Regions from separate parts of the Guptibacillus hwajinpoensis genome, predicted to be linked through region 2. Evidence: predicted binding sites of a transcription regulator. Region 2 holds the regulator's gene; the other holds the start of a gene.
What was found. The regulator LexA, encoded in region 2, represses DNA repair genes until DNA is damaged. The targets are predictions, from matches to a motif close to CGAACATATGTTCG.
Positions count from the first base shown of each region.

Region 1: addB (helicase-exonuclease AddAB subunit AddB) is a predicted target of LexA. The motif match lies at 1,769-1,782, and genes of this name have one in related genera.

Region 1 covers NZ_CP156674.1:795,571-798,994, forward strand. Annotated here, with positions in the region: gene addB (helicase-exonuclease AddAB subunit AddB) at 1-1,688, opposite strand, end outside; gene ABFG93_RS04030 (hypothetical protein) at 1,885-2,079, shown strand; gene ABFG93_RS04035 (spore coat associated protein CotJA) at 2,190-2,399, shown strand; gene ABFG93_RS04040 (spore coat protein CotJB) at 2,402-2,668, shown strand; gene cotJC (spore coat protein CotJC) at 2,690-3,259, shown strand; gene ABFG93_RS04050 (TVP38/TMEM64 family protein) at 3,415-3,424, opposite strand, start outside.
Region 2 covers NZ_CP156674.1:378,703-382,126, forward strand. Annotated here, with positions in the region: gene ABFG93_RS01915 (DUF896 domain-containing protein) at 74-310, opposite strand; gene ABFG93_RS01920 (YneB family resolvase-like protein) at 377-1,027, opposite strand; gene yneA (cell division suppressor protein YneA) at 1,031-1,351, opposite strand; gene lexA (transcriptional repressor LexA) at 1,504-2,124, shown strand; partial or broken gene ABFG93_RS01935 (acyl-CoA dehydrogenase family protein) at 2,373-3,424, opposite strand, start outside.

The sequences.
Region 1 (3,424 bases), 420 kb from region 2:
ACCGAAAGTTTTTGGTTACCAATTAACTCAACTGTCTCGTCTAGTAGAGACACAACTGCATCCCACACTTGATCATGCTCTCTTGCTTTTGACAGCTGTCCTGATTGTTCAGCTGCTTCTTTCAAGCGATCCACTTTTTCAGCAGCGTTACTATTCTCAAGAAGATAGTAAAGTGCTTCGCACATATCACGTACTGTCTTGGCTTTCTTCATATTCCGCTCAAACTTTTCAAGTGGAGCAGAGACCCATTCCTTTGTCTCATTAAGTCGTTCTTCCATTTTCAGAAGCTCATCAGATGTGATCGCCTCTTTATCCTCAAGCTGACGATAGATGGTTGCCTTCCATCGCTCTCCCGTTTTCCAGCGATATCCTTTTATTCCTTTGGCAATCACATAGTTTTCAAGCTCGTCCATACGCTCTCTGACTTCTTCCGCACTCTCACCAGTATCATTTGGAAAAAGAAGTTCTGTTTTCACGCAGCGAAACACAGCTTCATAACGCCAGTGGTATTGAATAATATCAAGGCTTGAGCGGATGAGTTCGATCAAAGGGTGATGAAGCATCGTTCTTTTCTGATCTGAGAAAATGGGAATGCCGTGGTCCCCAAATATCGTTTCAACAAGCTCATAATAAGTGCCCATATTTCGAACCATTATCGCGATATCACGAAAAAGAAATCCCTCATCTCTTACTAACCTTAACGCTTCCCTTGCAACAGCTTCTACTTCAGAGCGAATATTAACAGCATGATTCATATGAATATACTCAAGGTTTCCATTGTAAAGAAAAGGTGGCCTTTCCCCGTAGTTCGCTTCTAAATGAGCAAGTTCAAAATTTCTGTACCGTTTTTGAGAAGAGTGAAGTAGAGGTGGATGAATGAGAGCTCCCTCTTCACTCGCCATGGCTGAGAGTGTTTGATACGTCTTAGCAGGCTCATGAAACAAATCAAGTTCATGGATGATAGAAGGGATCATCTCGGTATCCATTGTGATTGTAAAGTTGAGATGAACTCCTTTTTTCATTAAAGCCCTAAGCACGAGTAACTCCTGTGGCGTAAAACTATGAAAACCGTCAATCCAGATAGAGGCCCCATCAAGATAGCTTGATTCAGGAATTTTCTCAGCCAGAAGTGCTAAATAATCTTCTGAATCAAGGTAGTGACCGAACATCGCTTTTTGAAAGGCTTCATAAACGAGATGTAGATCATAAAGCTTATCTCTAAGCAAGCTCCGCTCATCATTAGTGTACAAATCATCGGCATAGCTTTTAATATCATCTGGCTCAAGACAATAGCGCTTAAATTCAGTCACCATGTCATTTAATTGCTCAACATAGCCGCTCTTCTCTGACGAACGCTGATAGATTCGAAGCTTCTGCTTATTTTCCTCAATGATGTGACGAAGCATCATACTCGTCCCAACAGAGGTTAGATGAGGTCTTGCCATGCCTCCTGTTTCCTGGAGAACCTTCCAAGCAAGTCTTGTAAAACTAAAAACCTGCGCCCGAATTATTCCTTTTAAACCACGATTATTTACGAACTCATATTCAGATTGAAACGTCATTTGTTCTGGTACTAGATAAATCATCGTCTGACCGAGTGGTTGTTCGGTGAGTTCATTTTGAATTTCCATCAGGCATCGATCCGTTTTACCACTTCCGGACCTGCCAATGACAAATTGAACTGTCATTTCATCTGCCTCCTACTAACTTAACCCTATTTTCTATTTCCTATTATCTCATGTTTTCGCATAATTGAATAGGATGGATAGGAAAATACGTTCGCATTCAGAACAACCAAATATTGTAAAAAGAGCACTCATGGGTTTTAGCATTTAGTCCTGGGGTATATGGTAGTAAACACTTATTTAAAAAGGAGTTTTAACCATGGAAAAAGAACTTGAAACGTTTAAATGGGAATTAAACCGCCTGACACGGGATATGTCGGAATTTGTTCACAGTTATGAAAAGCTTGATGAAGGTCAGAAACGAAGTGTAGCAGCTGATTACCCTTTTTCTTCTAACCTCCATGATTTAAAAAACATGCTTGCTACGTGGAATAATACTGTTAATAAAATGTAATCACTTAAAAGCACTTCCAAATCCGGAAGTGCTTTTTTGTATTCAAAACATGTTTTCTTTTTTGCTTCATACACCTAGAGAGTAGGGATTTGTAGAAAAGGAGGTTACGCATGTTTACCAACAGGAAGTATTACGAGCCGTATGTCAGTCCCTTTGACCCATGTCCGCCGATCAGAGTGAAGTCCTATTCCACACCACCTAACCTTTACTTGGGTTTTCAGCCTCCTGGACTTGAACAATTTTCCGCACAAGAAGCTCTGTATAAGGGAACCCTCTGGAAAGCACTTTATGATCCATATCAATCCAAACGGGAGGAGTAATTATGGCGCAAAAACAGCTTCCAAAAGCCTACTATGCTCTTCTAGAAGAACTGCAGGTCGTTGATTTTGTCCTTGTTGAATTGACTCTCTATCTTGATACTCACCCTGATGATTATGAAGCAATTAAGCAATTTAACGAGTACGCGAAGATGAAAAAACAATTAAAAAAGCGCTACGAGAAAGAGTATGGCCCACTGCAGCAGTATGGAAATAGTTATTCCAATTACCCATGGAACTGGGACGATGCCCCGTGGCCGTGGCAAGTTTAGCCCTAGAAAGGATGAGTCACCGTGTGGATTTATGAGAAAAAGCTACAATATCCCGTTAAGGTAAGCACATGCAATCCCATGCTCGCCAAGTTTCTTATTGAGCAATACGGTGGCGCAGATGGCGAATTAGCTGCGGCGCTCCGCTATTTAAATCAGCGCTATACTATTCCTGATAAAGTAGTCGGCCTGCTAACTGATATTGGAACCGAAGAATTTGCTCACCTGGAAATGATCGCAACGATGGTATACAAACTTACAAAAGATGCCACCGCAGACCAGATGAAAGAAGCAGGCCTTGGGGCACACTACGCCAATCACGACAGCGCACTCTTCTACCACAACGCAGCAGGCGTCCCATGGACAGCAAGCTACATCGCAGCAAAAGGTGACCCAATCGCAGACCTTTACGAAGACATCGCAGCCGAAGAAAAAGCACGCGCCACCTACCAATGGATCATCGACCTATCAGACGATCCCGACCTAAACGACTCCCTTGCCTTCCTAAGAGAAAGAGAAGTAGTCCACTCCCAGCGCTTCAGAGAAGCAGTTGAAATACTAAAAGAAGAAAGAGATAAAAAAAGGATATTTTAATTAGAAAAGCGAAGACGAGCGTTTAGAAATGGAGATATTGGAACTCTTGAACTGGAACACGTTCTTGGTGTTCCTGTGAAATATCGGAAAAAAATAACCAACATCCATAAACCAAAAGCCATGCCGATTACTGGCATGGCTTTAACTCTTTAACCTTATCTAGCC
Region 2 (3,424 bases):
GTATAACGAATATTTTAAAAATTGCAACCATAAAAATAGCCTAATTTTGCAATTCGCAAAATTAGGCTATTTACTACTGAAGGAAAGGACGGTTTTTCTTACTTTCCTTTAGTTTTTCAGGTGTAACATCTGATCCCTCTTTATCAACCACTTTAATTGAGTGAAGCTGATTTTCAAAGGAAGAACGAAGACTCTTCAAATATTCTTGTCGAAGATCCTTTTGCTCTTTTTTCTCAGCAACTGTTAAAGAGGATTCTTTCGATTTACGAGAGAGCTCGTTAATTCTTTGGATTTTATCTTGAGAAAGCATAGAACCTAGCTCCTTTACTACATCTTGTACCATTTATGCTATCGCATATTTTAATCATAGACAAGTTTAGTGCTTCTCCTTTTGTTCGTCAACATATTCCTTATAGCGTCTATGTACGGTAGCTTTAGAGGCATGATGACCAAAGCCTTTTAACGTCGCAGCTATTTCATTAAACGTCAGTCCGCGATGCCTGAGATTCACAATTTCCTCGATCGGGACCTCCACTCGACCCCGTCCTCCATGATGCTGGTGACTCAGGTTACGCTCTGGCCGATACCCGTCTCTGACGGCCTTATCCATACCGCGCTTAATTTTCAGGTTATGAAGCTTGCGCTGAAATTCCTCCACGATACTTACAATTTCAAGCACCATTGAGTCTGCTTCTGATAGTTGAAGTTCCCCATTTTGATTGACGCTATAAATTGTTCCACCGTATTTATGAACAGCGTGTAAAAGTGCAATTTTGGCATTTCCTCTTCCAAGTCTTGTTTCATCCTGGATCAATAGTGCTTCAGCACTACCTTCTTTCAATAAGTCAAGCACCTCAAGTATCCCATCGCGGTCAATGTCATAGCCGCTGTGCTTTTCTTCAATTAACTTATAAACTGTAAATCCCGATTGTACTGCAAATTTCTCAAGCTCTTCTTTTTGCCTGGCGAGCGAGGACTCCTGTGCCTCTTTTTTCGTACTAACCCGGCAATAAATAATTGCGTTCATTCTTTACTCTATACCTCCAAGCGCCGTAGCGTTTGCTTCAACAGGGATGATGAGAGTATCTCCTGCTGTGATTCGATTGGCATTAATGCGATTGGCTTCCTCTACCCAACTGACAAACTTCTTGTTAGACATCTCGTGAGCGGTTCGATATTCTTCCGCAATTTCCAAAACAGTATCACCATGCTCCAATTCGACCTTAGTATAACGATTGTAGTCCTCAGCTGCAGCCGTTCGCAAAGATACGAACACAATAATCAACACAGCTACAAAAGATATAATGACAAGAAAATCAATTCCAGACAAGCCCCCAGCTTGCTTTCTCATCCCGATCACCCCATATGCGAATATTTGTTCTGCTTTCAGTATACCAGAACCTCTGTTCGTGTCAACGTTTTTTTCGAACTTATGTTTGTATGCGAACAAAAATTCTGGTATACTACTAACAAATAGATAGATTGGAACGAGGTGCCAGAAATATGAAACTATCAAAGCGTCAGCAGGACATTCTGGACTTTATAAAAGTCGAAGTGAAGCAAAAAGGTTACCCACCATCCGTAAGAGAAATTGGAGAAGCTGTCGGACTTGCCTCAAGTTCAACCGTCCACGGCCATCTGGCAAGGCTCGAGAAGAAAGGTTACATTCGAAGAGACCCTACGAAACCAAGAGCGATCGAAGTATTAGGACTTGATGAAGCGGTTGATATCCCACGTCAGCACACAGTGAACGTCCCTGTTATTGGTAAAGTTACAGCAGGACAACCCATCACTGCGATTGAAAATGTGGAAGAATACTTCCCGCTCCCAGAACAATTTGCACAAGATGAAGAGCATACTTTTATTCTTGTTATTGAAGGGGACAGTATGATCGAGGCTGGTATCTATAACGGTGATATGGTTATTGTGAAACAGCAGCCGACTGCGAACAACGGAGATATTGTTGTTGCGATGACGGATGACGGTGAAGCTACCGTGAAGCGATTTTTTAAAGAAAGTAATTACTTCCGTCTACAACCAGAGAACTCTTCAATGGAACCGATCATTCTCGATTCTGTTTCCATTCTTGGTAAAGTGGTTGGAGTATTTCGTTCGATTCACTAGAAGCGCTGCTTGCGCTTCTTTTTTTCATTCGATTACTATCATGAATAGGAAAAATTTTATATGTATTGCTAATGATCACATTTACAGTTAGACAATCGCTGAAAGATTAAAATTAGCTCAGGGTCACACCCCCGCTCCTTACTTATCTTGGTCAGCGCCAGGCCTTTTAAAGCTATTGAAGCCCCCCTTCTCCTAGTGATAAGGGGGGCTTCAATAGTCATTGCTAATTTCAAATGAAGACTAACTACTTACGAATGTGATTTAATAGGCGAAATTCGATCTGTACACTCAATAATTATATCAAAATACGTTAAAGGTAACTCCGTAAGCTTGTAGGTTTCAGTGCTCCATGTAGCATCAAGAAAAACCGTTGCGATCGCTCACTTTCTTTCACCGCCTACTGCTACGTCCTTTAAAGCAATGGTGCTCTCAAAAATGTCTGTCAGCCATTTAGCTACTCGTTTGGAATGGTAGGACTGCGCTTGTTTATTCATCTCTAGAAGTTGTTCGATCTTCTTTTCAAATTTGTTGATCGCCTCATAAACCGGTGTTGCCTCTCCGACTCTATAGGAAGCTGATCTAGTTCGTTCTTCATTTTATTGATGAAGATGTGAAGAACCTCATATTTATGAATTAACCGCAAAACCTCTGGGCCGAGTATATTTGCGGTCCCTTCCCAAACCGTTAGAACCTGCGCATCTCGAAGAAGTCTTGGTGTCACAAAGTCTTCTATATACCCATTCCCACCATGCATTTCAATTGCCTCGTGAGCAAAATGGACAGCTTGTTCCCGACTCTTTCTTTACAAGCGCAATAAGCAATCTGTTTAATGCTTCATCTTCAACCAGACAATCAGGGTCTTTATTCACGACACACTCGTATTGTGAAATAGCCGTAAACACTGCGCTCACTTCAATTTCTTGCTTTACCTTTAACTGAACCAGAGATTCACGAATCATTGGAAAGTCTTTCAGTTTATGTTTGAAGGCATCTCTTTCATACGCATAGTGCTTCGCCTCGAGGTACGCTCGTTGCATAATACCAAAGGCACTGCTTTGACGCCAAGCTTTTCTTTTAATCTTCGAATCGATAAATTATTCGTAGAACCATCTTCATTCTTCCATGGGACCAAAAATAAACTTAGTCCTCTCGTTCCGGTTTGTTCTGGGTCGATCCTCCCTAACACCATGGCGACCCCACATGCACCTGCATTACTAGCGAAATATTTTTCACCATACAGGTTATAATGATCGCCATCTTTTACTGCCTGTGTTTCATTCGCGCCAACATCTGATCCGCC